DNA from 4 places in the Streptomyces purpurascens genome. Region 2 is predicted to be linked to each of the others. Evidence: riboswitches for the same ligand, from Rfam matches in the RefSeq annotation. Region 2 holds a riboswitch; each other region holds the start of a gene.
What was found. Region 2 has a riboswitch for cyclic di-AMP ahead of OHU35_RS25455 (LysM peptidoglycan-binding domain-containing protein). Riboswitches for the same ligand answer to the same signal wherever they lie in the genome.

Region 1 (7,204 bases), 2.4 Mb from region 2:
TCGGTGCTCGGTGTGAGCAACGCGCTGGTCCTCTATCACTTCTCGACGAAGGAACAGCTCGTGGCCGCCGCGTTCCGGCATGCGGCGGAGGGCGACCTCGCGCATCTGCGCAAGCTGCTGGGCCGCCGTACGTCGGCGCTGCGCCGGCTGCGGTCGGCCGTACGGTGGTACGCCCCGACGGGCCAGGCCAAGGGCTGGCGCCTGTGGATCGAGGGCTGGGCGGCGGCACTGCGCGAGCCCGCGCTGCGGGAGGTCGCCCAGGACCTCGACCGGCAGTGGAAGGCGGCCATCGCCGAGGTCATCGCGGAGGGCGTGGCCGCCGGCGAGTTCCACTGCCCCGACCCGCACGGCACGGCCCTGCGCCTCACCGCCCTGCTCGACGGGCTCGCCGTCCAGCTGACGTCCTACGAGGGCGCGGTGCCGCGGGCGCGGGCACAGGAGTGGGTGGAGGAGGCCCTGTCTCGCGAACTGGGTCTGGAATCAGCGGCCTTGCCATAAGCAGCCCAGCGTCGGAGCTGGGGCCGGGTGGGTCCGCAGCCCGGCGTAGCGGGGTGCCGCCGCGCCCACCCGTGCCGCCCCCAGCGGCACGCATGCCCGCAGCGGCGGGGGGGGACTACGCAAGGGGACGTGTCGGGGGGTGTCCGCCCGCAGCTGGTTGGCGCGTCAACGCCAGTCAGTCGGCGTCCAACCCCATCGCGCCGTTCCGAGGACGGACACCCCCCGACACGGCCCCGACCCACCACCCGGCGAAAGGCGCCACACGCACCCTCACGCCACCGACCCGATCCGCATCCTGATGTCCTCCGGCGACAGCGCCCCCTTGGCCGTCACATGGTCCCCCGAAGACTCCCCGCGCAACCGGCGCCCGATCCACGGCACCAGGAACTCCCGCGCCCAGTGGACATTGTCCCGCCGGACGTCGAGGGTGCCGCGGGGCGGCTGCGGAGGCCACTCCTGCTCGGGATCGGCCGGCACCTCGAGGCCGAGCACCTGCCCCGCGCGGAGCGCCACGCGTGTGTGCCCGTCGGGCGACAGGTGCAGCCGGTCGGCGTCCCAGGCCCGACGGTCCTGGACACTGCGCAGGGACCACAGGTCGAGCACCGGGCAGCCGTACCGGTCGGCGATGGCCCGGACATGCCCGTTGTACGTGGCGATCTTGCCGCGCAGATGCTTGAGCACGGGTACGCCACGGGTGTCGAACCCGGTCGTCACCATCACCGTGCCGGCCACCGCGGTCAGCTGGGCGATGGCCCGTTCGAACCGCTCGGCCACCTCGTCCGGGTCGGTGCCGGGCCGGATGATGTCGTTGCCCCCGGCACAGAAGGAGACGAGGTCCGGGGCCATGTCGACGGCCCTCGGAAGCTGGTTCGCCACGATCTGGTCGAGGAGCTTCCCGCGTACGGCGAGATTGGTGTACCGGAAGTCGCCTTCGGGCCTGCGGTCGGCGAGCAGCACGGCGAAGCGGTCGGCCCAGCCGACGAACGCCCCGTCGGGGCCGGGATCACCGACGCCCTCGGTGAAGCTGTCCCCCACCGCCACGTACGACCCGATCACTGCTCTGCTGTCACTCTTCGAATCGTCTGCCACAGCCGCTCATGATTCACCCTCGAATGTGACCTACGCGACCGTAGGAAGGGGTTGACGGGCGGTGAGATAAGCCACTCCTAAAGTGTTCGCCAACTCCGGAATAGGCCGCCCCTCAGGGATGTTGCGGGGTCAGTCGCCAGACCCGGAAGCCCGTGATCCGGAAGTGGCTCCACACGGTCCGGAAGGCGAAGTGCCCGCTGGTGTACGGCTGTGGGTCGGTGTAGTCGAAGACGAGCCGCCCGTTGTTCCACCAGCGCACCGTCGACCCGTCGGAGACGATCCGGACCCGGTTCGGCTCGCCCGGGACCAGCAGCGGCTCGGTGTAGTCGTAGATCAGGGGACGCACACCGGCCTGGCCGACGTAACGCCGCAACCGGGTCGTGGTGTTGTAGTTGGCGCCGTACCCGGCGTAGTACGTCGTCAGGTGGTCGTACTCCTCCAGCGCCCCGCCACGCGGCGTCGCGAAGAGGTCGTCCGGGGAGCGGACGTCGGTCGCGTTCCAGAAGTTGTTGAGGTCCGAGACCCGGTCGTTGACCCCGCCCTCGGAGACGGGCGTGGCCGTGTACTCGAGGACGTACGGCCCTTCGAGGCGCCGTCGGAACCAGACGGTCGCTCCGCTCGGCACGTCGATGTCCAGGACACCGCGCGAGGCGGTGACCGTGCCGCCGCCCTGGAGTTCGGTCACCCACTGGGCGAGACCGTGGCAGAAGTCGTCGTGGGCGATCAGGCGGCGGTGACGGGGCGCGGCGCTCGCGGTCGCCGCCGGGGCGAGGGCGGCCAGGGCGGCTCCGGCCGTCATGGCTCCGAACGTTCTCCGGGTGGTCGGCACGGGACACAGCTCCTTCAGAAAGCGCTTGCACTCACGACGGGATCACTGTGTCCCAACTGCCGCATCCTGTCGATCCCTTGAGCCGATCGGCGGCCGCGCACACACCGAAGGCCGGACCCGGGGATCGGGGTCCGGCCTTCGGCCGCGTGTCAGGCAGGTGGTCGTGCGATCGGTCAGCCCACGGAGACGCCGTGCGAGCGCAGGTAGGCGACCGGGTCCACGTCCGAGCCGTAGTCCGGCGTGGTGCGGATCTCGAAGTGCAGGTGCGGTCCGGTCACGTTGCCGGTCGCACCGGACAGACCGATCTGCTGCCCGGCGGTCACGGTCTGGCCGGCCGAGACGGAGAGCGAGGAGAGGTGGGCGTACTGCGCGTACTTGCCGTCCTCGAGCTGAATGACGACCTGGTTGCCGTACGCGCCGCCCCAGCCGGCGGAGACGACCGTGCCCGCGCCGACGGCCTTGAGCGAGGTGCCGGTCGGGACGACGAAGTCGACACCGGTGTGGTAGCCGCTGGACCACATGCTGCCGGACATGTGGTACGGGGTGCCGACGGCGGCGCCGTCCACCGGGAGGCTGAAGCCGGAGGCCTCGGCGGCCGGCTTTGCGGCGGCCGGCTTCGCGGCGGTGCCGGCCTTCGAGGAGGACTCGGAGGCGGACGACTTCTCAGCCGACGCCTTCGGCTTCTCGGCCGCCTTGGGCGCGGACGACTGCGTCTTGGGCTCGCCCGCCGCCTTCTTGCCGACCGAGAGCTTCAGGCCCGGGTGGATCAGCGACGGATCGGCACCGACCGCGTCACGGTTGTCGGCGTAGAGCTTCTTCCAGCCGCCGCTGACGTTCTGGTCGTCGGCGATCTTCGCGAGATAGTCGCCGGCCTTCACGGTGTACGTGTGGGCGCCCGTGGCCTTTTCGGCGGCCTTCTTCTCGGCGGCCGGAGCGGACTGGACGGCCTTTTCCGGAGCCGACTGCGGGGTCGCGGCGTGGGCGCCGGCGGCCCCCATGAGCGGAAGGGCGAGGGCGGCCCCGCCGGTTCCGGCGACGGCGATGGAGCGGGTGAACCGCTGGGACTTCGGGCGGCGATGCTTACCCTTCGCGGGCATGGCGAATTCCTCTCCGGCGCCTGCGAGGTGAGCTGTCGGGTGCGGGCTGGAGATGCCCGGCCGCGCCGAAGTGCGGCTGAACCCCAAGCCGTTCCGGGAACCGGAACAGGCGTCGTACCTGTGGGTCCCCCGCTCCTGCCATACACGGGTCAGTGTGTGCGGGCTCCGGGCGGCGGCAGGATTAGGCGTCCGTCCGGATTGGTGTGGAACGTAAGCGACCGAGACGCAATGGGACAAGCTTGCGGTTGCCTGTGAGGGCGTTTTTCTTGACGCGTCGGCACATTTCCCGTCACCGAGCGTGGATTTCCGATCTCTGTTTTTCCTCAATGCCCCTGAATAACGCAAGAATTACGTGAACATGACGACAACACATCGTCACGAATATGACGATGGTCACGCACCCCGACCTCATCTCCTTTACGATCGGGGCACGTTATGCCGAAACACCTTAAGTGCCTTATTCGCCCTATTCGGACAGAACGGCTACTTGCGCTTAAGGCGGACGACCGCGGCATCCAGGTCCCCGCGCAGACCGACTCGCAGCCCGTGATGTGCCAGTACGGCCCCTCGGTGAACTTCGCCCGTTTCGAGGCATTCGTACGCTGCTGTCGGGTCGAGGTCCCGCAGCCGGAGCGCCGGAACGGGCTCGCCGTAGCGCTGCGCCTGGAGCCAGGCGAGGACGACGGTCTCGTCACCGAGGACGTACTGCACCGCGCTCAGGCCGCCCTCCGGGGGCCGCAGCCGGTACAGGTCGCCGCGCTGCACCACGGGCCGGATCTCCTTGTAGAGCCCCACCCACTCCCGCGCCTCGGCGAGCTCCTCCGCCGTCCACCGCGTGAGGTCGCCGCCCACCCCGAGCACCCCGGCCATGGCACTGACGAACCGGAACCGCAGGGAGCTGGCCCGCTGGTTGAGCATGGCGTTCGGGCTGTCGGTGACCCAGGCGGCCATGACCCGGGCCGGATGGATCTGGCTGAAGCCGTGCTGGATGGCGAGCCGGTCGAGCGGGTCGGTGTTGTCGGAGGTCCACACCTGGTCCGTGCGGCCCAGCACCCCGAGGTCGATCCGGCCGCCGCCGCCCGAGCAGGACTCGAAGGCCACCCCGGGGTGGGCCGCCCGCAGCCGGTCCAGCAGGGCGTACAGAGCGCGGACGTGGTCGACCCAGAGCCGCTGCGGGTAGGGGTCGTCCGGCCAGCCGGCGTCGGTGAAGCAGCGGTTGAAGTCCCACTTGACGTAGTCGATCGGCGCGCTGGAGAGCAGCCCGTCGAGCTGCTCCCACAGGTACTCCTGGACGTCCTCGCGGGCGAGGTTCAGCACGAGCTGATTGCGGAATTCCGTCCGCTTTCGTCCTGGTTGGTACTGCACCCAGTCGGGGTGCGCGCGGTACAGGTCGCTGTCCGCGTTGACCATCTCCGGCTCGACCCAGATCCCGAACCGCATGCCGAGACCGCGCACATGGTCGGCGAGCGGCTTCAGCCCGCCCGGGAAGCGGTCGGGATTGGGCGTCCAGTCACCGAGCCCGGCCCGGTCGCTGGTCCGGGACCCGAACCAGCCGTCGTCGACCACGAACAGCTCCACGCCCATCCCGGCGGCCCGCTCGGCGAGCGCCCGCTGCTGCTCCTCCGAGATGTCGAACTCGGTGGCCTCCCAGGAGTTGAACAGCACCGGCCGGTCCCGGTCCGCGTCCGGGACGATGTGGGTCCGCTGGTAGGCGTGCCAGGCGCGGCTCGCCCCGCCGAAGCCGCCGTCGCTCCAGAGCCCGGCGAAGACGGGGGTCGTGTACGACTCGCCCGTGCCGAGCATCAGCAGGCCCGAGTCGTCGTACCCGGCCCCGCCGGTGATCTGCACGCGCGCGTCCGGGAGTTGGGCGACCGCGATCCGCCAGGACCCGGACCAGCCCAGGGCGCAGCCGTAGACCTCCCCGCGCTCCTCGGTCGCGTCGGTGTCGAGCGCGACCCACGGCAGATGCTGGTGGGAGGTGTGGCCGCGGCGGCTGCCGATGACCTTCTCGCCGTAGGTGAGGGCGGAGCGCGCCAGCCGGGACTCTGCGCCCCAGCGGCCGTGCAGCTGGGACAGCCGCCAGGTGTCGCGGTCGGGCAGGGTCCAGGTGGCGGAGTCGGCGCGCAGCACCTCGACGGCCGGTCCGTGGTTCTCCAGGGTCACCCAGCGCTCGACGACATCGGCCGAGGAGCGCATCCGGTAGTGCAGCGTGACGGCCAGGTCTCCGTCGCGGAAGCGGAGCCGCAGCTCGCCGTCCTCGGTGTCATGGCCCTCGTAGGTCCACTCGGTGCCGCGCCGCTCGGCGGTGCGCACGGACAGGGCGGGCCTGGCGAAGCGGGGGCCGCCCTCGACCGGGTACTCCTCGCGCCCGTCGAGCGGGGACTCGAAGGCCCAGTAGTCGGGCAGCGGCCGGACGGCCAGGGCCTCGGCGTCGGCGAGGCCGATCCGGGCACCCCAGTGCAGGTGCAGCAGTTCGTCCCGGTCGGTGACATGGACGGCGTAACTGCTGGCCGGCCCCGAGAGCACCCATGTACGACCGTCTTCGGAGATCTCCAGCATCAAAGCCTCACAGATTCGAACAAGCCCGACCAGGTGCGACCAGGCACGAACATCATCAAGGGCTTCGGGGGCTCCCGGCAACGCCTGTGGACAACTCATTGCCCCAGGCAGGCATGTCGTATCGTCGGGTGGTGCCCGTCGACGAGCCGCGCCGGCGGCGCCGATTGGGAGGAGCCCCCGTGACACAGCAGGTCCCCTCGACCGAACCCGAGCTGGCCGCAGTGCGCAACTTTCGCGATGTGGGCGGACTGCCGACCGTGGACGGACGGCGGGTGCGGCAGGGAGTGCTGTTCCGCAGCGGCCACCTCGCGCACGCGACCGGTGAGGACGCCGCCTTCCTGACCGGCCTGGGCCTGCACACGATCTTCGACTTCCGCAACGAGGCCGACCAGAAGCTCGAGGGGCCGGATGTCGAGCTGCCGGGCGTGCGCAATGTGAACCTGCCGCTGAGCGACCCCGCCGACGGCGCCGAGTTCTGGAAGCTGGTCCGCGACGGCGACCTGGAGCAGCTGCGGGCGATCCTCTCGGACGGCAAGGGCGCGGGCCGGATGATCGCCTCCTACCGCACGATCATCAAGCACCGCACCGCCGAGCACTCGAAGGTGCTGCACGCGCTCGCCGAGGACAGCGTCCCCGCGCTGATGCACTGCGCGGCGGGCAAGGACCGCGCGGGCCTGTCGGTCGCGGTGACGCTGCTCGCGGTGGGCGTAGAGCGCGAGGCGATCGTCGAGGACTACCTGAAGTCGAACGCCAAGCACCGCCGCTACAAGGTGCGGCGCAGCGGCTCCGCCGACTCGGCCTACTCCCCCGAGGTCATGGAGCTGCTCAGCCCCCTGTTCGACGCGCGCGCCGAGTATCTGACGGCGGCCTTCGACACCATCGAGGAGACCTGGGGCGGCGTCGAAGCCTATCTGGAGAAGGGCCTCGAGATAGCTCCGGAGACCCGCGAGAGCCTGCGTGAGCGACTGCTCGACTGACGGACGGCACGGCCCCGGCGGGCTACTTGGCCCCCAGCTCGAACAGCAGGTACACGAAGGCCGCGAAGAGGTGTCCCACGACGAGGTAGACGAGCAGGCGCACCCACAGGGCGCGGGGGAACTTCTCCTCCATGTCCTTCACGGCGTGTCTCCAG
Region 2 (7,204 bases):
AGAAGGTCTTCCTCTCCTTCGACCTGGAGATGGACACCCGCACCCCGGACAACGGCACCCCCGCCGAGTACGTGAAGGCGTACCGGCACATCCACGACCGGTTCCGCGAGCTGGGCGTCGACAACGTGGTCTGGACGTGGATCACCACCGGCTATCTCGACCACGCCGACGAGATGAAGCGGATGTATCCCGGCGACGAGTACGTCGACTGGATCGGCTACAACCAGTACAACTACTACCGCTGCCACAACACGGGCTGGATGACCTTCGCGCAGACCCAGAACGCCGCGCACGACTGGATCCGCGAGAACCTATCCGACGACAAGCCGCTGATGCTCTCCGAGTTCGGCACCGCCGAGGACTCGGCCCGCCCGCAGCGGCAGGCCGAGTGGTACGCCCAGGTGCCCGGGGTGCTGAAGGGCCTGGAGGGCGTCAAGGCCGCCCTCCAGTGGAACTACCGCGACCCCGGACCGCACTGCAACCTGGCGCTGGCGAACGACGCGGCCTGGGACAGCCTGCGCGAGGCGGCCGCCGACCCGTACCTGAACCAGCCGCTCAAGTAGCCCACCGGTCGGCCGGGTCAGCCCGCGAACTCGGGCCCGTGCACCACCGCACGGGCCCGCCGGTACCACCGCCAGGCGATCGTCTTCGGCCCGTCGCGGTACGGCGCGACCCGCGCGCCCGCTCCCGCCAGCCAGCCCTCGACGTCGGCGACGGTGTGGGTACGCCGGACGATGAGCCGGGCGATGCGGTACCGCTCGTCGTGGTCGGAGCTGAGCGCGTGCCGTACGGCGGTCGCCGTCTCGTAGCCGGCCCGTGCCGACATGGCCCGCACCCGCGGGCTGTTGTAGCCGTGCGGATAGGCGAGGTGGCGGACCTCGTGCCCTAGGGCGTCCTCCAGCACGGCCTTCGACGTGCGCAGTTCGTACGCCAGGTCCTTGCCGGACAGGGTGTCGAGCTGTGCGTGGGTGACGGTGTGGCTGCCGATCTCCATGCCGGAACGTTCCAGCTCCGCCGCCCGGTCCAGGGTCATCATCGGGGCGGGCGGCAGCAGACTGCGGCCGCCCGGGGCGATGGCGCCGGTGGTGAGATAGGCGGTGGCGGGCAGCCCGCGGCCGGCCAGCGTCTCGGCGGTCGGGCCGGGCAGATCGGCGAAGCCGTCGTCGAAGGTGAGCAGCACGGGCCGGGGCGGCAGGGGCGCCCGCCCGGCCAGATGACCGGCGATCGCGCTGATCGTGACGGGCGTCCGGCCGCTGTCGGCGATGGCGTCGAGGTGGGCCGCGAACTGCTTCGGCGTGACCGTGAACTCGGCGATCCACTCGGGCGGGTCGTCCATCACGGCGTGGTACAGGAAGACGGGGATGGCCGGGGTCCCCGAGGGCGATATCGGCCCCTCACCACGCGTACGCGCCGACGTCCTCATCTCGCCCCCCGGACAGTCGCGCCCGCCGTCGCGCGCAGCGCCCGCCGCGCCCGCACATAGCCGACAGGGCCGTACAGCATCCCCCTGCGCTGCAACCGCGACAGCCGTCGTGGCCAGGGATGCGTCCGCACGTCGTGGTCACCCGGCGCCCCGCCCCCCTCCGTCTCGCGCACGGCCGTCAGCGTCCGGGCGTGGGCGAGGCCGCGGGGCAGCCGCGCGAGGAACGCCGGCAGCAGCGCGGGCCGGTTCACCAGCACCGCGGTCAGATAGGCGGTGAGCCCGGCGCCGTAGCCGTACGCCTGGGTCTCCAGGTCCCGCCAGGTCTCCCGGTGGTGGTGCCACACCAGTGCGGACGGCGTGTAGCGCAGCCGGTGGCCCTGGGCCAGGACACGGACGAAGCCGTAGAGGTCGTCGCCGCCCCGGGCGGCCGTACCGGCACCGGTGGCCGGGTCGAAACCGCCGACGGAGCGCAGCACCGCCGTACGGAACGCCATGTTGGCGCCGGAGCCGAACCGTCCCGCCGTGAACGGGAACAGTGGTTCGTCGCCCGGCGGACGCGCCGGGTCGTACGTCCTTGGAGTGAAGCCTTTCGCGAAGCCGCCGTGGCTCTCCAGCAGCACCTGGGCCGGGGTCGTCAGCCGCGCGGGCAGGATCAGCCCGGTGGCGCAGCCGAGTCCGGCGTCGGCGGCGAAGGGCGCGGTCAGCTCGGTCAGCCAGCGCGGGTCGGCGACCACGTCGTCGTCGGTGAAGGCGACCACCTCGCCCCGGACGGCCGCGAGACCCGTGTTGTGCGCGACCGCGAGGCCGGGCACCCGCTCGCACACGTACCGCACGCGCTCGGCGTACTTCCGCTCGACCAGTTCCCGCGTCTCGTCCGTCACGGGCGCGTTGTCGACGACGACGATCTCGAACCGCGGATGGTCCTGCGCCAGCAGCGAGTCCAGCGCACGGGTCAGTTGCCCGGCCCGCTCCCGGGTCGCGACGACGACACTGGTGTACGGAGGCTCACCAAGCTCACTGGGCTCACCGGCTTCCGCGCACGCGGAAAGAAGGGGCGCGCACTCCGCCCGCGCCCGCTCCGCCAGCACCACCTGCGCGTCCGCCCCCTCCGGTACCCGCCCGAGCAGCGTGCCCACGGGCCGCCCACCCCGGCGGACCAGCACGAACACCTCGCCGTGCGTCACCGGCGGGCTTCCCGGACCGGGGCTGAGCACCGCCTCGTCGCCGTCGAGGTCCAACTCGGCGATCTGCACCGCCCCGATGTCCAGGAACCGCCGTATCTCCTCCCGCGCACGCGACGAACGAGCCATGCGCCCCTCACCCCCCACTCGTGTCAGGTACGAACTCGCGCTCAGGTACGGCGCAGCCGAGCCGCGCCCTTCAGGGTCCGCGCGGCCAGCGCCGCGAGCCGCGGCCTGCCGCGGACGAAACTGTGCGCGCGGCGCGCCGGCTCGCGGCTCAGCCAGTGCAGCGCCGCGCCCGCCCCCGGCCGCGTCACCGCACCCTCGTACACGGGCAGTTCACCCGTCCTCAGCGCGTCCTTGTACTCCGCCGCGCCGCGCCCCAGGTCGAGCATGCCGATGCCCTCGGCGGCCGCCGCCTCGGCCATGCGCAGGTGCAGCACCAGCCCCGGCGAGTACTTCGCGAACTCCGGGTCGTAGGCCGGGAACCAGCAGGCCAGGACGGATGCCGAGCGCAGTCCGAAGTGCGCGGCGACGGGCCGCTCCCCGGCGTACAGCACGGACAGCGTGCCGGCGCACTCCGGTGCCCGGGTCCGGGCCAGCCGTCCCACGAGCCGGGTGATCCACTCCCGTGCGAAGCGGTCCTGCCGGCCCGTCCTGCGGTACTGCGCCGACTTCCACTCCATGAGGGTGCGCAGCGCGGCCGGGTCGCGTTCGTCGAACACGAACCGCGGCTCGCCGACCTGCCGGCCCAGCTTGCGCTCCTTGGCCAGGGTGGTCTTCAGGAACTTCGGCGACTGGGCGCGCAGCACCGACTCGTACGTCTCGTAGCCCTTCTCCACGTCGACGACGTAGGTGGCGTGCTCCTCGGCCGCGTACCGGACGAACAGCCGCTGCTCGGCCTCCAGGTTGTCGAAGGCGAAGCTCGACACCGAGCAGGCCTTGAGGAGCCGGCCCGTGTCCAGGTCCAGGCCCGGCCGCAGGATCGCCCCCTGCGCGTCCGAGACGCCGAGCCCGATCGCCCGGCCCTGCCCCAACGGGCCCCGTTCATAGGGCAGGAAGCCGACCGGCTCCAGCCCCTCGTACACCACCGCGACCCGTGCCCGCGGCCTCACCAGGCCGACGGCTTCGGTGAACTCCGGCTCCATGAAAGGGTTGCGCGGTGCCTCGGAGGCAGCGCGCAGTGCGCGCCAGCGCTCCTTTTCCCCTTCGCCGAGCTCCCCGGGCCCAGCCACGCGAATGCGCCCACTGCTCAACCCGACCCCCCGATCAAGTCCCCCCTGGACACATGGAAGGTACCGCTCGAGACGGCCCCGACGGTAGGTAGCGGACCATGTTGTTGCCAACTGGTACAGAGGCCTTCAACCGGGCAATCGGCGTGCGCCGGGGGATGAAACGAAGGGGCGCGCTGTCCGTATTCTCTGATCATGGCCGCACCCATCGCATATTCACTCATCGCCACCGACCTGGACGGAACGCTGCTGCGCGGCGACGACACCCTCTCCGACCGGTCGCTCGCCGCGCTCGCGCGGGTGGCGGACACCGGTGCCCAGCACCTCGTGGTGACGGGCCGGCCGGCGCCGCGTGTGCGACCGCTCCTCGACGACCTCCGCTGCACGGGGCTCGCGGTGTGCGGGCAGGGCGCGCAGGTGTACGACGCGGGCGCGGACCGGCTGCTGTGGTCCATCACCCTGGACCGGGAACTGGCGGAGACCGCGCTCGGCAAGATCGAGGCCGAGGTGGGGCAGGTGTACGCCGCGGTCGACCAGGACGGAGTCGACGGCCTCACGCTCATCGAGCCGGGCTACCTGATGCCGCACCCGACCCTGCCGGCCGTACGGGTCGACCGGCGCGACGATCTGTGGGGCGAGCCGATCAGCAAGGTGCTGCTGCGCCACCCCTACCTGACGGACGACGAGTTGGCGGCGACGGCCCGTTCGGTGGTCGGCTCACTGGCGACGGTGACGATGTCGGGGCCCGGCACGGTCGAGCTCCAGCCGTGCGGTGTCACCAAGGCGACGGGCCTGGCGCTGGCCGCCGAGCATCTGGGGCTGCGGCCGGCGGACACCATCGCCTTCGGTGACATGCCCAACGACATCCCGATGTTCGACTGGGCCGCCCACGGCGTCGCGATGGCGAACGCCCATCCCGAACTCAAGGCCGTGGCCGACGAGATCACCCTGTCGAACGAGGACGACGGCATCGCCGTCGTCCTCGAGCGACTGCTGGGCGGGACGGCTCAGTACGGGCCGTTGACGTTGTCGATCGAGCCGTAGCGGTCGGCCGCGTAGTTGCAGGCCGCCGTGATGTTGGCGACCGGGTCGTACGGGTCCCACGACGTGCCGTCCACGTGGTAGGCCTGGAAGGTCGGGTCGATGGTCTGGAGCAGGCCCTTGGACGGGGTGCCCGCGACGGCGTTCGAGTCCCAGTTGTTGATCGCCTGGGGGTTGCCGGACGACTCGCGCATGACGTTGCGGTAGATGCCGTCGTACGACCCCGGAATGCCCTTCTGCGCCATGATGTCCAGCGCCTCGCGGATCCACCCGTCGAGGTTGTTGGCGTAGGTCTTCGCGGAGGCCTGGGTGGCCTTGGCGACGCCACCGGGCTTCGCGGCCGGCTTGGCGGGGGCGGACGACGTGGTCGCCTTCTTCGCGGCGGCCGCCTTGGTCGTCGACACCTTCAGCTTCAGGCCCGGGTGGATCAGCTTCGGGTCGTCGCCGATGGCGGAGCGGTTGTCCTTGTACAGCTTCTTCCAGCCGCCCGAGACGTCGTACTTGTCCGCGATGCGGTAGAGGGTGTCGCCCTTGGTCACGGTGTACGTGAGCGACTTGGGCTGGGCCGCCCGGTGCACGGACTGTGCGACGACGGGTGCGCTCTGCGGCGCCTCGGCGGCGCTCGCGTAGGTGGCTCCGAGGAGCGGGAGGGTGAGTGCCGCTCCGCCGGTGCCGGCGATGGCGACACCTCGGGTGAGCGGGTTGGTTCTGGGGCGACGGTGCTTGCCTCGTCCGGCCATGGCGAAATTCCTCTCCGGCGCCTGCGAGGTGAGCTGTCGGGTTCGGGCCGGGAGGTGCCCGGCCGCGTACGGCGGTGTACTGCCGTGCGCGGCTTCACCCCGAGCCGTGCCGCTGTGCGGACCGGCGACTTACCTGGGTCCCCCGCTCCTGCCCTGCGTGAGTGAGTCGGTTCGTGTGGGGGTCCGGGCGGTGGCAGGATTCGGCGTCCGCCGGACAGGCCGGGAACGTATGCGAGAGCACATGTCGGGAACAAGCACCGGAGTCACATATCGCGTGGTTGACCTTGGTCGGGGGTGTTTGGTCCGCTTGATCCTTTGCGAGAGCCAAGGCTCAACTGGCGTTCGGCTGAAGGGGGTACGGGTCGATGCCGGGGTGGGGCGGCAAAGGGGTTAACGTGATTCAACTCACTGATCACAAGCCTGTGGGGCAATTCCCGCCAATGGGAATTTGCTCAATCATCATGGCAAATCGTGTATATCTCACTACCTCCTGGTAAGTCGATAAATGTCTGTTCTTATGAGTTGATCGAAAACATAACGGTCGTGATCAGATACCACCCGGCCTGTAACCATGGGCGCTGGCGGTGATCGAAACGTGACCGGATACGCTGACTCGAGTGATGGCAGCGACCTATCGACAATCCGCGTAATCACCGGCAGACACAGCAGACAGGAGACCCCTCGTGACCGACGTCGGGCCGTTCGGGCTGAGCGTGCGGGACCAGGCTCTGGAAGCCGATGTCCAGGCCGGGTTGGCGGCTGTCGAGGAAGGCTTGTTCGAGGCCACCAAGAGCGAGGTGCCCTTCATCACGGAGGCCGCCCAGCACCTGGTGCGGGCCGGCGGCAAGCGGTTCCGTCCGCTGCTCGTGATGCTCTCCGCCCAGTTCGGTGACCCGTACGCGCCCGGGATCGTGCCGTCGGCCGTCGTCGTGGAGCTGACCCACCTGGCCACGCTGTACCACGACGACGTGATGGACGAGGCGACGGTGCGCCGCGGGGTGGCGAGCGCGAACACCCGCTGGGGCAACTCCGTCGCGGTCCTCACCGGCGACTTCCTCTTCGCCCGTGCCTCGCACACCCTGGCCGACCTCGGTCCGGAGGCGGTGCGGGTGCAGGCCGAGGCGTTCGAACGGCTGGTGACCGGACAGATCCTGGAGACGGCCGGACCGCAGGACGGCCGCGACCCCGTCGAGCACTACCTGGACGTGCTGGGCGGCAAGACCGGTTCGCTGGTGGCCGTGTCGTGCCGGTTCGGCGCGATGATGTCCGGTGCCGACGAGACGACCGTGGACGTGCTGACCCAGTACGGCGAGCGGCTCGGCGTCGCCTTCCAGCTCGCCGACGACGTCCTGGACATCGCCTCCGACTCGCACGAGTCCGGCAAGACGCCGGGCACCGATCTGCGCGAGGGCATCCCCACGATGCCGGTGCTGCGGCTGCGCGAGCGGGCGGCCCGGCTCGGGCTCGCGGACGACATCGCCCTGTGCGAGCTGCTGGACTCCGACCTCACCGACGACGAACGGCACGCCGAGGCCCTGCGCCTGCTGCGGGTCCACCCGGCGCTGGAACAGGCCCGGAAGGACACCG
Region 3 (7,204 bases), 190 kb from region 2:
GTGGTGCCCGACTGCCGCCCCTGGCCCGGGCGGCGGTGGGGAGCCGGTCACCTGGGGGAGGACGCTAAACCTCGCCATGGCGGGCCCGTGGCCGGTGCGCGGAACTGTTCCGAGAGGACCGACGGTGACCGTATGCGACCGCGATCCCGCCGTGACGCCGTCGCCTTAACTCAGCGTGATGACCGATGCGTCGAATCATGGGCGAGTGACGGTGATCGGGTGCTATGGGGCGCATTTATGCATCGGTGGGCCGGTGTCGGGCGGATCGGACCCCCTGATTAGGCTCCGGCCTCATGGACGTACTCATCCACCTCTTCGTCGGCCTCCACATCATCGGCATCGCCTCGCTCCTGGGCGGCTTTCTCACCCAGATGAAGGCGATAGGCGAGGGCACCGCCCGCTACACCCCGGCGATGCTGCACGGCGCGCTGACGATGCTGGTCACCGGTGTGATCCTGGTCGGCCTCAACCAGGCCGACGACCAGTCCGTGAACAACATCAAGATCGGCGTGAAGCTGGCCCTCCTGATCGTGATCCTCGGCCTGGTCTACGTGAAACGGGACGACGAGAAGGTGGACAAGGGCCTGTTCGGCCTGGTCGGGCTGCTGACCACGGCGAACATCTTCATCGCCGTGCTCTGGACCTGACCGGGCGCCCGGGGAGCAGCCCGGAACGGGCCGAGGCCGCCGTCCAGGCGGCGGCCACGAGCCACGCCGCGACCGCGATCCACAACAGCGCCTCCCCGAACCCGTCGAGCCAGGAGACGTCGAGGGCGACGGCGACGGCCAGGGCCGCCGTCCCCGTCTTGGCCCAGGTGAACACGGTCGCCCAGCGGCGGACGTCATGGCGGGGCCGGGGCCACAGGAACTCGGCGGCGAGCAGGACGGCGTAGCAGACCAGTGCGAGCACGAGCAGCACGACGGTGACGGTGCGCAGGACGTCCCGGTCGTCCTCGTTCCACAGGTACAGGCGCGCGCTGTCGGCGCTGAGCAGCCGCGCCCCGGCGAGCGCCGAGAGGGCGAGCGCCCCGCCCGCGAGCCAGTGATCGCCGGTCCCCCCGGCCACCTGCCGCACATCGAAACGGACCAGGGCGAGGACGTACAGCACCAGCCCCAGCCAGAACAGCACCAGAGCCGCGTGCGCGAACCAGGCCTCCGACTCGGCCGCGGCCAGCGTGGCGCCGAGCACGGCGAGCCCCTGCGTGGCCATGCAGCGCGCGAACACCGTCCCGGGCTTGCGCCGCTCCCCGCCCTGCGGGACGAGGACGAGCGGCACCGGCCAGAGCAGTACGGCGAGCACCAGCAGCGTCACGGCCAGAGCCTGGGAGCCGGCCGCCGAGAAGGCGGTCCCCAGGACGGCCGTCGCCGCCACGGTGGTGAGGGCGGCCGTCGTCACGCTCTCGAGGACGCCCGGCCTGCGCGCATACGCCCGCCACCTGGTCCCGGCCCGCAGCAGCCGCCGGGTGAAGTCCGCGGCGAACATCAGCCAGGCCGCGCAGGCCAGGCCGAGGGTGATGTGCGAGAGGACCTCGTACCCCGACAGATCCAGACCGACCGACAGGGTGCCGGTCGCCAGCACGGCGGCACTGGCCGCCGGAGCACGCTGCGCCCACCAGGTGACAGAAGGGGAGGTGCCGGGCATACGGCCGATGCTAGGAGGCCCCGCGCGCGTTACCGGCCAGGGCACGCGCGCGGGGCCCCAAAAACGTGCGAGACCGGTCAGGCCGGCCGCACCACGCTGTGGATCGACGACTCGCCGTCGTAGTAGATCGACTCCTCGCGCACGTACGTGCCGGGCTTCGGAGCGTGGATCATCATGCCGTTGCCGATGTAGATGCCGACGTGGGTGACATCGTCGTAGAAGAAGACCAGGTCACCGGGCCGGGCGTCGGCCAGGGGGACCGTGGTGCCGGCGTTGACCTGGTCGTACGTCGTCCGCGGCAGGGTCACCCCGGCGGCCTTCCAGGCGGCCTGGGTGATGCCGGAGCAGTCGTAGGAGCCGGGGCCGGTGGCGCCCCAGACGTACGGCTTGCCGATCTGGGCGCGGGCGAAGGCGAGCGCCTTGTCGGCCTTGGTGGCGTACGAGGAGTCGGGCGCGGTGGACGACGAGGACGACCCCGCGGACGAGGACGAACCCGCCGAGGAGGAGCCGCTGCCCTGCTGCTGGGCGGCCTCCTGCTCCCGCTCCTTCTGCTGTTCGGCCTGCTGCCGGGCCAGCTCGGCGGCCTTGCGGGCGGCCTCCTGCTGCTTCTCCTTCTCGATCGCCGCGAGCCGCGCCTTCTCCTCGGCGGTCAGCTTCGACAGCAGTTCGCGCGCGTCGGCGAGCTTCCTCTGGACGGTCGCCTTGGCCGTCTTCAGGTCACCCTGTGACTCGGTGAGCGTCTCGAGGCTCTCGGCGGCCTCCTGACGCTTCTCCATCGTCTCTGACTGCTGGGTGATGTAGTCGTCGACCGCCACCTTCTGACGGCCGGTCATCCGGTCCATCAGCTGGGTCTGGTCGAAGTAGTCCTGCGGGGTGTCCGCGAGCAGGAACGTGGCGGTGTCCGGGGCGGAGGCGCCGGTGCGGTACTGGGCGGCGGCGAAGGTGCCCAGCTCCTCCCGCGCCTCGTTCAGCTTCTGGGTGCGCTGGGCGACGTCGTCGAGGAGGGTGTCGACGCGCTTGCGCTGCTTGGCGGTCTTCTCCTTGGCCCCGTTGTACTTCTCGGTCGCGGACCCCGCCTGGCGGTAGAGGTCGTCGACCTTTTTCTCGACTTCCTCGAGGCTGGGCTTGTCGTCGGCCTCGGGGGCGGCGTTGGCCGACTGGGACAGCAGGGCCACGGAGGTGAGGGCCGCCGTTGCGAGGGCGGGGGTCCGTATGCCTGCCACGCGCGAACCCGTAGGACGCGACTTGCGGTGCGACGCCAAGGGAGGCGACTCCTTCCATGCTCCGCCTACCGGGTTAGCTGTCGGGTTCGGGCGGATGCTTCGGAAGGGTTGCCCTACGGCCTTCTCCGGAAAGGGAGTCGGGCCGATTCACCCCGGGGTCTCGGTGGGTCCCCGGCTCTGGCTGCCGCTGCGGCACGCCGGACTCGGCGGAGGCCACGCGGCCCGGCGACGTTCGCCGGTGGGGGTCGTGTGGCCTCCTCGCACGGTAGCCAACTCGTGTGGCCCTTGTGAAGGTTGAAGGGTGATATGCCCGATACATTTCCGTGACCTTGCTCATGAACGTCGCCGAGAGTGATCAATCGAGGGGGGTTGGTCACCATTCGCACGTAATTGTGAAGGCCATAGCGGCCTGTGATCGCGTGGACCTGGAGGGTGACAGGGGGGTCCTTTCGGCGATGTTCTCAGGGCGGCGGCGGGCTGTCAGTGGGGCGCCCTAGACTCGGAGAGCGATGAGCAGCCTCTTTGACGACAGCTTCCTGGCGGACCTCCAGGCCCAGCGGGGCCCCGCGGACGAGCCCCCGCCGCCGCCCGAGGACGATCACGGATCGGAGCACGTTCCGGACGATCTGTTCGGCGGGAAGTTCGACGTGCCGCCGGACCGCGACGCCTACTACCGGGACGGCGCCGCGCGCCCGCCGGTGGACGCCGCCGCGCTCCTGGAGGGGCTGAACGACAACCAGCGCGCCGCCGTCGTGCACTCCGGCTCCCCGCTGCTCATCGTGGCCGGCGCCGGCTCCGGCAAGACCCGCGTGCTCACGCACCGCATCGCCCACCTCCTCGCCGAGCGGGACGTCCACCCGGGCCAGATCCTCGCCATCACCTTCACCAACAAGGCCGCCGGCGAGATGAAGGAGCGCGTCGAGCAGCTCGTCGGCCCGCGCGCGAACGCCATGTGGGTGATGACGTTCCACAGTGCCTGCGTGCGCATCCTGCGCCGGGAGAGCAAGAGGCTCGGCTTCACGTCGAGCTTCTCGATCTACGACGCCGCCGACTCCAAGCGCCTGATGGCCCTGGTCTGCCGCGACCTGGACCTCGACCCCAAGCGCTTCCCGCCGAAGTCCTTCAGCGCCAAGATCAGCAACCTGAAGAACGAGCTGATCGACGAGGAGGACTTCGCCGCCCAGGCCGCCGACGGCTTCGAGAAGACCCTCGCCCAGGCCTACGCGATGTACCAGTCGCGGCTGCGCGAGGCGAACGCCCTCGACTTCGACGACCTGATCATGACGACGGTCAATCTGCTGCGCGCCTTCCCGGACGTCGCCGAGCACTACCACCGCCGCTTCCGCCATGTGCTGGTGGACGAGTACCAGGACACCAACCACGCCCAGTACGCCCTCGTCCGGGAGCTCGTGGGCACCTCCGAGCACCCCGTCGACGTACCGCCCAGCGCGGACGACCTGCCGCCCGCCGAGCTGTGCGTGGTGGGTGACGCCGACCAGTCGATCTACGCCTTCCGCGGCGCGACGATCCGCAACATCCTCCAGTTCGAGGAGGACTACCCGAACGCGACGACGATCCTGCTGGAGCAGAACTACCGCTCCACGCAGACGATCCTGAGCGCGGCCAACGCGGTCATCGAGCGCAACGAGTCCCGCCGCCCCAAGAACCTGTGGACCAACGCGGGCACGGGCGCGCAGATCACCGGCTATGTCGCCGACACCGAGCACGACGAGGCCCAGTTCGTCGCCGACGAGATAGACCGTCTCACCGACGCGGGCGAGGCGAAGGCGGGCGACGTCGCCGTCTTCTACCGCACCAACGCCCAGTCCCGTGTCTTCGAAGAGATCTTCATCCGCGTCGGCCTGCCCTACAAGGTCGTCGGCGGTGTCCGCTTCTACGAGCGCAAGGAGGTCCGGGACGTCCTGGCCTACCTGCGCGTGCTGGCCAACCCGGAGGACTCGGTGCCGCTGCGCCGGATCCTCAACGTGCCCAAGCGGGGTATCGGCGACCGCGCCGAGGCGATGATCGACGCCCTCTCCCAGCGGGAGAAGATCAGCTTCCCGCAGGCGCTGAAGCGCGTAGACGAGGCGTACGGCATGGCCGCGCGCTCCACCAACGCCGTCAAGCGGTTCAACACGCTGATGGAGGACCTCCGTACGGTCGTCGAGTCCGGCGCCGGCCCCGCCACCGTGCTGGAGGCGATCCTGGAGCGCACCGGATACCTCGCCGAACTGCAGGCCTCCACCGACCCGCAGGACGAGACCCGGATCGAGAACCTCCAGGAACTCGCCGCCGTCGCCATGGAGTTCGAGCAGGAGCGCGGCGAGGACGAGCGGGGCACCCTGGCCGACTTCCTCGAGCAGGTCGCGCTGGTCGCCGACTCCGACCAGATCCCCGACGAGGAGGACGGCGACGGCGTCATCACCCTGATGACCCTGCACACCGCCAAGGGACTGGAGTTCCCGGTCGTCTTCCTGACCGGCATGGAGGACGGCGTCTTCCCGCACATGCGCGCCCTCGGCCAGACCAAGGAACTGGAGGAGGAGCGGCGCCTGGCGTACGTGGGCATCACGCGCGCACGGGAACGGCTGTATCTGACGCGCTCCACCCTGCGCAGCGCCTGGGGCCAGCCGTCGTACAACCCGCCCTCCCGGTTCCTGGAGGAGATCCCGCCGACCCACTTGGAGTGGAAGCGGACCGGTGCGACCGCGCCCGCGTCCTCCGGGCCGGTCTCCGCCGTGGCGGCCTCGCTGTCGTCGTCCCGTTCGCGTTCGTCGGCTTCGGGAGCCTCAGGTTTCGCCACCCGCCGTACCTCCGAGAAGCCGGTCGTGGCACTGGCTGTCGGGGACCGGGTCACGCACGACCAGTTCGGGCTCGGGACCGTCGTGGGGGTCAAGGGCACCGGCGGGAACGCCGAGGCGACGATCGACTTCGGGGACACCAAGCCGAAGCGGCTGCTGCTGCGGTACGCACCGGTGGAGAAGCTGTAGCCCGGTGCGGCGGCAGTCCCGTGAGGCAGTAGTCCTGTGAGGTGAGCCTCCGCCGGCCGGACCGGCGGGGGCCGCCGGGACGTTACGTCGGGTCGACGCCGTGGCTGCGCAGCCACGGGAGCGGGTCGATCGGCGAGCCGCCGGCCGGACGCACCTCGAAGTGCAGATGAGGGCCGGTCGAGTTGCCGGAGTTGCCCGAGCGCGCGATCGGATCGCCGGCCTTCACGGACGTACCGGAGGGGACCGTGTAGGTGGAGAGGTGGCAGTACCACGTCTCCGTGCCGTCCTTCGCGGTCAGGATCAGCATGTTGCCGTACGCGCTGTTCCACTGGGTGCGGACGGTGCCGTCGGTCGCGGCCATCACGGTCGTGCCGTACGAGACGGGGAAGTCGATGCCGGTGTGCAGGGACATCCAGTTGATGCCGGACTGGCCGTACTGGGCGCTGAGTCCGTGGCGGGCGACCGGCATGGCGAACTTCGGGCGCAGCCGTTCCTTGCGGGCCGCCTCTTCCGCCGCCCTCTTCCGCTCGGCCGCCTGCTGAGCCTTGAGGTCGATACGTTCCTGCGTACGGCTGGCCCGGTCGGCGAAGTCGTCGGCTCCGGCGGAGAGGCTCTGCAGCTGTGTGTCCAGCTTGTTGTTGGCGGCGGCCGGCTGCACCGGCTGCGCGTCCGCCGCGGTGGTCTGCGCCTCCGCGGCGCTGTCCTCGGTGAGGCTGCCGACGGACGCGGCGGCGATCCCCGCGACGCCCATCACACACGCCGAGGGCACCGCGATGGTCATCAGCGCCGAGCGCTTGGGGGGCGTACGGCGGCGGGAACGGGACCCGGCGCGCGCGGCCGCCCGTGCGGCGGTGCGCGGGCCGACCTCTTCCTGGCCGTCCAGGAGCGGGGCGACGGTGGGCAGTTCGCCGGTGGCGGCCGGCTCACCGCCGTCCGCGGCGGGGTCGTCGTAGGAGGCCCCGGTGGCCTCGTCGTAGCCGAGCTGCTCGAACGTCGCCGTCTCTTGCTGGTGGAAGGCGTCCGCGTGCTGCTCGTACCCGTCGGGGGACGGCGCGGCGGAGCCGTCGGAGTTCCACTGCGTGGCGTCGTAGGTGCCGGTGTCGAAGGCCTGCGTGCCCCATTCCCACTGCTGGGTCTGGTCGGCCGGATTGCCGGACTGGTCGGGCTTGAGCCAGGCGCCGGTGTCCCACTGGCCGGTGGCGTCGGGGGACGCGGCCTGCGGCGGGATGACCGACAGCGGCTGCTGCTGGGCCGGCCAGGAGGTCGTGTCGTAGACACCGGTGTCGTAGGCGGCGTGGTGCTGGGCCGCGTACGCGTCGTAGTGCGGGTTCTCGTGCGTGCCCGTGGGCC
Region 4 (7,204 bases), 4.2 Mb from region 2:
TGACCCGACCGTCCGCCCGTCACGTGCTGCCCGAGTTCACGGAACGCACGAGTTCCGGACAACGGACGATGGACCCGTACTCGAAGCTGTTGGAGGAGCGGATCGTCTTCCTCGGGGCGCCGGTGGACGAGATCTCGGCGAACGACGTGATGGCCCAGTTCATGTACCTCGAGCACCAGGCGCCGGACCGCGACATCCAGCTCTACATCAACTCCCCCGGCGGCGCGTTCCACGCGATGACGGCCCTCTACGACACGATGCGCTACGTCACCTGCGACGTGGAGACGGTCTGCCTGGGCCAGGCCGGGGCGGCCGCCACGGTGCTGCTGGCGGCGGGCACGCCGGGCAAGCGATCCATGCTGCCGGACGCGCGCCTGGTGATCCATCAGCCCGCCCTGCCCGAGCCGGTCCAGGGACAGGCCAGCGATCTGGCGATCCAGGCCGACGAGCTGATGCGGATCCGGACCCGTATGGAGGAGATGCTCGCGCGGCACACCGGCCGCACCCGGGAGCAGGTGAGCGAGGACATCGAGCGGGACAAGATCCTCACCGCCCAGGAGGCGGTGGAGTACGGCCTGGTGGACCGGATCGTCCCCAACCGCAAGGCCACCATGGCCGCGCCGACCGGAAGGTGAGCCGCCGGTGCTGCCGCCCGAACTGCCTCCGCTGCCCGCCCTGACCCGAGCGGAGGCGGAGTTGATCGACCGTTACCTGGAGGTCGTGGACCTGCTCGGCCGGATCAACCCGGCGCTGCACGGCGACACCTACCGCGGACTGCGCGCCGCCCAGGCCCTGGTCGGCAAGGCGACCGCGCTGCGCGACGCGCTGGCCCTGATGCACCAGCGGGGCGAGACGGAACTGCACGCCGACACACTGGCCCGGGCCCTGCGGGTGCTGGACGGCGAGCGCCGGACCGCCCGTGTCACCCTGCCCCCGGAGTCCGTCGGTTGACACGGAGCCGGCGGATCCAGCGGCCCGGACGCTCGCTCCGTCGACGCGGCGTCCGGGCCTGAGTCGAAACGGGCCAAACGACGTACCGCTGTTCGGAGTAGACGGGGCACCAATTTTTGGACCGTCACGGTTGCGCGACGCGCACGACGGAGGGGCGGAATGGGACATTCCATCGCTGGTCGGGCGGTGCGCGGCACGGTGGACACCGACTCGAACACAGACGTGTCCACCCGAACGGGTGAGTGGTGAGTAACAACACAAATCCCCGGTTCCGTTGGGATTTCATGACAACCATCAGTCAAGATCCCTGACTGACGACAAGCCCCCGCCACAGCGGCGGGGCGATCCGGGCGGACGCCGAGTCCTGCCGCCGCCTGGATGACCGGTCGACAGGAGTGGATCGGCAGGAGTGGAGGACCCAAGCACGACGGGTCGCCGGGACGGTCACGCCATGACCGGTCCCGAGCAGCCCTTGGGGTGAAGCCGCGTCAGCGGCCGGGCAACTTCGCCAGCCCGAATCCGACAGGTCATCCTTCACAGGCGGCTGACGAAGGGTTGCGCATGACTGCGCTCAATCGTGTCCCGTCGCTCATGGTCCGGGCCGGTACGGCCTCGGCCCTCACCATCGCCGCCGTGGGCGGCTCGATCGTGGCCCCCGGCTTCTCCTCCGAGGCAGCGGCAGCCACGCCGGCGACCAAGGCACTCCAGATAGCGGCCTCGAAGAAGGGATCGCCCTACAAGTACGGCGCCACCGGCCCGCACCGCTTCGACTGCTCGGGCCTCACGCTGTACTCGTTCAAGAAGGCCGGCAAGAAGCTGCCGCGCACGGCCGCCCAGCAGTACAACAAGACCCGCCACATCTCCGCCCAGAACCGCAAGGCGGGAGACCTGGTGTTCTTCCACTCGGGCCGGAACGTGTACCACGTCGGTATCTACGCGGGTAAGAACAAGCTCTGGCACTCCCCGAAGAGCGGGGACGTGGTGCGGCTGCAGAAGATCTGGACCAAGAGCGTCTGGTACGGGCGCGTGAAGTGACCCACCCGGCGTGCGGCGACGCCTGAGACGCGCCGCCGCACGCCGGGAGCGTGACACGGGCTCAAGTGGTTACTCGTCGCGTCATGGCCGAGCACAGTCCCTGCACCGCACGCGGCGAGACGCCACTGCAGCGCGCCGACCGCAACTTCGTCGAGCTGCTCCAGGAACTGCGGGTCACCCAGACGGGCGTACAGATCCTGTTCGCCTTCCTGCTGTCGCTCGCCTTCACCTCGCGCTTCTCGTCCCTCGACACGGCCCAGCGCGTCACCTACGTCAGCACGCTGCTGCTGGCGGTCCTGGCCGCGGCGCTGTTCACCGCGCCGGCCGCGCTGCACCGCTCGCTCTTCCAGCAGGGCGCGAAGCCCCGCATCGTGCAGGTCTCCTCACGACTGGCCACGACCGGCCTGATCGTGCTGGTGTTCGCTTTCAGCGGGTCCGTGCTGCTGGTGGTGGACGTGACGACCGGCCGGGCCGGCGGGATCGCCGCGGGGGCGGCGACCTTCCTGGTCTGCGTCGGCCTGTGGGGCCTGCTCCCCCGGCTGGTGCGGCGGGCGGGGCTGCGGCAGGCGACGAACGGCGGCTGCGGGGAACCGGAGCCCGCTGTCGAGAAGGCGGCGCGCCCTGGCGCCGTCAGGATCCCCGCACCGCGTCGGGGAGGAGCGTCGCGCCGAGAGGCGTCGCTGCGGCGGCGGTGACAGGCTTTGGGGAGAGGGCGGCGCGGACGTCGGTCACGCCGGTGGGGGTGCGCGCGCTCGGGGCCGGCGTGCCGCGGTGAGGCTTACGGCTCCTGCTGTCCCGCCGCCGTCATGGGCTGGGCCGGGACGGTCCACGGAAGTTCGACGGAGATGGTCTTGCCGCCCTCACGGGTGGGGCGGATCCTGAGCCTGCCGCCGCATTCGGCGGTCAGCCAGCGGATGATGACCAGTCCGCGGCCGTTGTCCTGCTGGACGGCGGCGGGGAGCCGTCTGGGGAGCCGTGGGTGGCTGTCCGTGACACCGACGCGCAGCCGTTCGTCGCGGTCGAGCACGACGTCCACCGTGAACGTGGGTGACTGCCCGAAGGTGTGCTGGACGGCGTTGGTGGCGAGCTCGGAGATGATCAGCCGGACGGTGTCGGACACTTCCGTGTCCGCCGGCAGGCCCCACTCCGCCAGCGTGTCCACCACGTAGGCACGCGCTGCGGAGACCGAGGCGGGATCGCTCGGCAGAGTGACGGATGTTTCCAAATGGTCTGCCATGGCGACGTCGTCCCTTTCCCACGGGACCGCAGTCCGACACGGAGCGGATGGTTCGAGTACGGTCCCGGACTGGTGCTTCGCCGCCAGAGTGCCACCAGAACACCCGCGAAGGGCGGCGATCCACCAAGATATGCATATATCTGTCGCCCAAAGCGGTGAACTCTACGACGCGAGACCGTATTGGGGTGGCTCGGAAGGAGTAAGGAGAAGCCCATGCAGCACGGTCCCGCGGTGCGCCGCCGGAAACTGGGCGCCGAACTGCGCGCGCTGCGCACCTCGGCGGGTCTCACCAGCGGTGAGGCGGCCCAGCTGGTGGGCTGGCACCAGTCCAAGGTCAGCCGGATCGAGACGGGCACGAGCGGGGTGAAACCGGCCGATGTGCGGTTACTTCTCGACGCCTACGGTGTGGAAGACTCCCAACTTCGCGAGCTGCTCCTGGTGTTGGCGGAGTCCGACGACGGGGGCGGCCGGCACCACTGGTGGCACGCCTACCGCGGGGTGCTGCCGCCGACCTACCGGGACTTCATCAGCCTGGAGTCCCAGGCCACCGCGATGCGCACGCTGGAGACCACCGTCGTCCCGGGGCTGCTCCAGACGCCCGAGTACGCGCGTGCGGTGACGAAGGCCGCGGTGGAGGGGCTGTCGGAGGACCGGCTCGACACGCTGGTCGAGGTGCGACTGGCCCGCCAGGACGTGCTGCGCGCGGATCCGCCGCTGGAACTGAGCGCCGTCCTGGACGAGGCCGTGCTGCGGCGGGAGGTGGGCGGGCCCGGGGTCATGGCCCGGCAGCTGGAGCGGCTGGTCGAGGCGGCGCGCCTGCCCCAAGTGCGGCTCCAGGTACTGCCGTTCGCCGCCGGGGCACACATCGGCGTCACCGGCCCTTTCGTTGTCTTCTCATTTTCGAGCACTTCTGATCTGAACGTTGTTGTTCTCGACCACTTGACGAGTAGCCTCTACCTCGAGCGGAAAGAAGACCTCCAGGCCTACACGGAGGCCTTCAACGCCCTTCAGATCCACGCCCTTTCGCCCGAGGACTCGTTGGATTACATCGCCGGGACAGCCGCCGGCGCGTAAGGAGGCACCTATGCGTGCACTGCCTCGTCATGTCCCCTCAAGCATCGAACTGCACGGTGTGCGGTGGTTGCGCAGCAGCTACAGCACCGGCGCGAACAACTGCGTCGAGACCGCGTGTCCGGACACCCCGCCCTGGGCCGGACTGCTCGCCGTGCGCGACTCCAAGGACCCGGCCGGGCCCGCGCTGCTCTTCTCACCGGGGAGCTGGGCGGAGTTCACGGCCGCGGTCGACCGCATCTGACCGTTTCTGATCAGCCCGCCATCGTTCAGTCCGCCATCGTTCAGTCCGTCATCGTGTGACGCACGGCCGTGTCACGCCGACTCATGGCCGCGTCTCCCCGATCAGCCGTACAGCGCGTTCGATCTGTTCCCCGGTCAGGTCCGCGCGGGCGGTCAGCCTGAGTCGTGAGATGCCGTCGGGCACGGAAGGAGGACGGAAGCAGCCCACGGCCAGGCCCGCCGCGCGGCATTCGGCCGCCCAGCGCACGGCGTCCTCGGGAGAGGGCGCACGCACCGAGACCACCGCGGCGTCCGGACGTACCGCTTCCAGACCCGCGGCGGTCAGGCGTGCGTGCAGTTCGCTCGCCACCGCGCGGGCCCGTGCCGCCCGCTCCGGTTCGCGGCGCAGCAGCCGCAGGGCCGACAGGGCCGCCCCCGCCGCCGCGGGGGCGAGTCCCGTGTCGAAGATGAACGTCCGTGCCGCGTTGACCAGGTGGTCGATCACCCGGGCGGGGCCGAGGACGGCTCCGCCCTGGCTGCCGAGCGACTTGGACAGCGTGACCGTGACGCCGACGTCGTCGGCGCCCGCCAGCCCCGCCGCGTGCGGGGCGCCGCGGCCGCCGTCGCCGAGGACGCCCAGGCCGTGGGCGTCGTCGACCACCAGCCCGGCACCGTGCTCCCGGCAGGCCGCGGCGAGGGCCGCGAGCGGGGCCGCGTCGCCGTCGACCGAGAAGACCGTGTCGGAGACCGTGATCGCCGCGCCCTCGTGTGTCGAGAGGGCCTTGCGCACGGCGTCCGGCTCGGCGTGCGCCACCACCTGGGTCGTGCCACGGGCCAGCCGGCAGCCGTCGATGAGCGAGGCGTGGTTGCCCGCGTCGGAGACGATCAGAGAGCCGTGCGGGGCCAGCGCGGTGACCGCCGCGAGGTTGGCCGCGTAGCCGGAGGAGAAGACGAGGGCCGCCTCGACACCGCAGAATTCGGCCAGTTCCCGTTCCAGTTCCGCGTGCAGCTCGGTGCTGCCGGTGACGAGCCGGGAGCCGGTGGAGCCGCCGCCCCAGACCCGCGCGGCACGGGCCGCGCCCTCGGTGACCTCGGGGTGCCGGGACAGCCCCAGGTAGTCGTTGCTCGCCAGATCGAGGAGCGGCGAAGCTGCCGGACGGGGGCGCAGAGTCCGTACGAGTCCGGCGCGGCGGCGCACCCGCGCCTGCTCGTCGATCCAGCCGAACGCCATGGGTGGTCCTCCGGGAAATTTGTAGGCAGTGCACAGACACTAGCGGGACCACCAGCAGGTCAGTATGTGGCAATACCCACACCTCGAAGCGACTCTGTTGTACGAACTCTCCTTGGCCCGGAGCGGGTCCGTAGGACAGGATCGGCTCTCATGGACCTGCTGAACACGCTGGTGGACAAGGGGCTTCGGCGCGAGCTGCCGACCCGTGAAGAGGCACTTGCCGTCCTCGCGACGTCCGACGACGACCTGCTCGATGTGGTGGCCGCGGCCGGGAAGGTGCGCCGGCACTGGTTCGGCCGACGGGTGAAACTCAACTATCTCGTCAACCTGAAGTCCGGCCTGTGTCCCGAGGACTGCTCCTACTGTTCGCAGCGGCTCGGCTCCCAGGCCGGCATCCTGAAGTACACCTGGCTCAAACCCGACCAGGCCTCCGACGCGGCGGCTGCCGGTGTGGCCGGGGGCGCCAAGCGCGTGTGCCTGGTGGCCAGCGGGCGCGGTCCGACCGACCGGGACGTGGACCGGGTCTCCGACACGATCAAGGCCATCAAGGACAACAACGAGGGCGTCGAGGTGTGCGCCTGCCTCGGCCTGCTCTCCGACGGGCAGGCCGAGCGGCTGCGCGAGGCGGGTGCCGACGCCTACAACCACAACCTCAACACGTCCGAGGCGACGTACGGGGAGATCACGACCACGCACACCTACGCCGACCGCGTGGACACGGTCGAGAAGGCCCACGCGGCAGGCCTCTCCGCCTGCTCCGGGCTGATCGCCGGCATGGGCGAGTCGGACGAGGACCTGGTGGACGTCGTCTACTCGCTGCGCGAGCTGGACCCGGACTCGGTTCCGGTCAACTTCCTGATCCCGGTCGAAGGCACCCCGCTGGCCAAGGAGTGGAACCTCACCCCGCAGCGCTGCCTCAGGATCCTGGCGATGGTGCGCTTCGTGTGCCCGGACGTCGAGGTGCGCATCGCGGGCGGCCGGGAGGTCCATCTGCGCTCGATGCAGCCGGTCGCCCTGCACCTGGCCAACTCGATCTTCCTCGGCGACTACCTGACCACCGAGGGCCAGGCGGGCAAGGCCGACCTCGAGATGATCGCGGACGCCGGGTTCGAGGTGGAGGGCACCGACCAGGTGACGCTGCCCGAGCACCGGTCCGGCGGCTGCCACGACGGCGGCGGGGTCTGCGGCTCCGAGGGTGGCGGAGGCTGCGGTTCCGACGCCGCCCCGGAGGCCGCCGAGCCCCGTACGGCCGCCGATGCCCGTACCGACCTGGTCGCCGTCCGCCGCCGGGGCGCCGGAACGGACCTCGCGCCCAATGCCTGAGCGGACGGTGCCCGAGCTGACGGTGCCCGAGCTGCTGGAGCTCGACCGGCGGCATGTGTGGCATCCGTACGGCCCGATGCCCGGACGGCAGGAACCGCTCGTCGTGGAGTCGGCGAGCGGGGTGCGGCTGCGCC

Region 1: linked by a shared signal. The riboswitch ahead of OHU35_RS36370 (LysM peptidoglycan-binding domain-containing M23 family metallopeptidase) and the one ahead of OHU35_RS25455 (LysM peptidoglycan-binding domain-containing protein) in region 2 are both predicted to bind cyclic di-AMP.
Region 3: linked by a shared signal. The riboswitch ahead of OHU35_RS26405 (C40 family peptidase) and the one ahead of OHU35_RS25455 (LysM peptidoglycan-binding domain-containing protein) in region 2 are both predicted to bind cyclic di-AMP.
Region 4: linked by a shared signal. The riboswitch ahead of OHU35_RS06270 (C40 family peptidase) and the one ahead of OHU35_RS25455 (LysM peptidoglycan-binding domain-containing protein) in region 2 are both predicted to bind cyclic di-AMP.

Annotation. Positions count from the first base shown of each region.
Region 1 is NZ_CP108341.1:8,001,256-8,008,459, reverse strand. Features, by position in the region: gene OHU35_RS36385 (TetR/AcrR family transcriptional regulator) at 1-498, shown strand, start outside; gene OHU35_RS36380 (SGNH/GDSL hydrolase family protein) at 769-1,554, opposite strand; gene OHU35_RS36375 (DUF6250 domain-containing protein) at 1,700-2,416, opposite strand; gene OHU35_RS36370 (LysM peptidoglycan-binding domain-containing M23 family metallopeptidase) at 2,590-3,513, opposite strand; cyclic di-AMP (ydaO/yuaA leader) riboswitch at 3,518-3,678, opposite strand; gene OHU35_RS36365 (alpha-galactosidase) at 3,997-6,072, opposite strand; gene OHU35_RS36360 (tyrosine-protein phosphatase) at 6,252-7,049, shown strand; gene OHU35_RS36355 (DUF6126 family protein) at 7,072-7,191, opposite strand; gene OHU35_RS36350 (helix-turn-helix domain-containing protein) at 7,188-7,204, opposite strand, start outside.
Region 2 is NZ_CP108341.1:5,567,632-5,574,835, forward strand. Features, by position in the region: gene OHU35_RS25430 (glycoside hydrolase family 26 protein) at 1-563, shown strand, start outside; gene OHU35_RS25435 (polysaccharide deacetylase family protein) at 581-1,336, opposite strand; gene OHU35_RS25440 (glycosyltransferase family 2 protein) at 1,420-2,733, opposite strand; gene OHU35_RS25445 (GNAT family N-acetyltransferase) at 2,775-3,845, opposite strand; gene OHU35_RS25450 (HAD family hydrolase) at 4,032-4,880, shown strand; gene OHU35_RS25455 (LysM peptidoglycan-binding domain-containing protein) at 4,844-5,617, opposite strand; cyclic di-AMP (ydaO/yuaA leader) riboswitch at 5,623-5,799, opposite strand; gene OHU35_RS25460 (polyprenyl synthetase family protein) at 6,301-7,204, shown strand, end outside.
Region 3 is NZ_CP108341.1:5,758,530-5,765,733, forward strand. Features, by position in the region: gene OHU35_RS26395 (hypothetical protein) at 294-647, shown strand; gene OHU35_RS26400 (hypothetical protein) at 625-1,641, opposite strand; gene OHU35_RS26405 (C40 family peptidase) at 1,719-2,903, opposite strand; cyclic di-AMP (ydaO/yuaA leader) riboswitch at 2,912-3,069, opposite strand; gene pcrA (DNA helicase PcrA) at 3,374-5,854, shown strand; gene OHU35_RS26415 (M23 family metallopeptidase) at 5,937-7,204, opposite strand, start outside.
Region 4 is NZ_CP108341.1:1,379,873-1,387,076, forward strand. Features, by position in the region: gene OHU35_RS06260 (ATP-dependent Clp protease proteolytic subunit) at 1-635, shown strand, start outside; gene OHU35_RS06265 (hypothetical protein) at 643-951, shown strand; cyclic di-AMP (ydaO/yuaA leader) riboswitch at 1,297-1,509, shown strand; gene OHU35_RS06270 (C40 family peptidase) at 1,513-1,986, shown strand; gene OHU35_RS06275 (DUF6328 family protein) at 2,070-2,681, shown strand; gene OHU35_RS06280 (ATP-binding protein) at 2,765-3,223, opposite strand; gene OHU35_RS06285 (helix-turn-helix transcriptional regulator) at 3,437-4,297, shown strand; gene OHU35_RS06290 (DUF397 domain-containing protein) at 4,308-4,538, shown strand; gene OHU35_RS06295 (8-amino-7-oxononanoate synthase) at 4,620-5,747, opposite strand; gene bioB (biotin synthase BioB) at 5,898-7,070, shown strand; gene OHU35_RS06305 (adenosylmethionine--8-amino-7-oxononanoate transaminase) at 7,078-7,204, shown strand, end outside.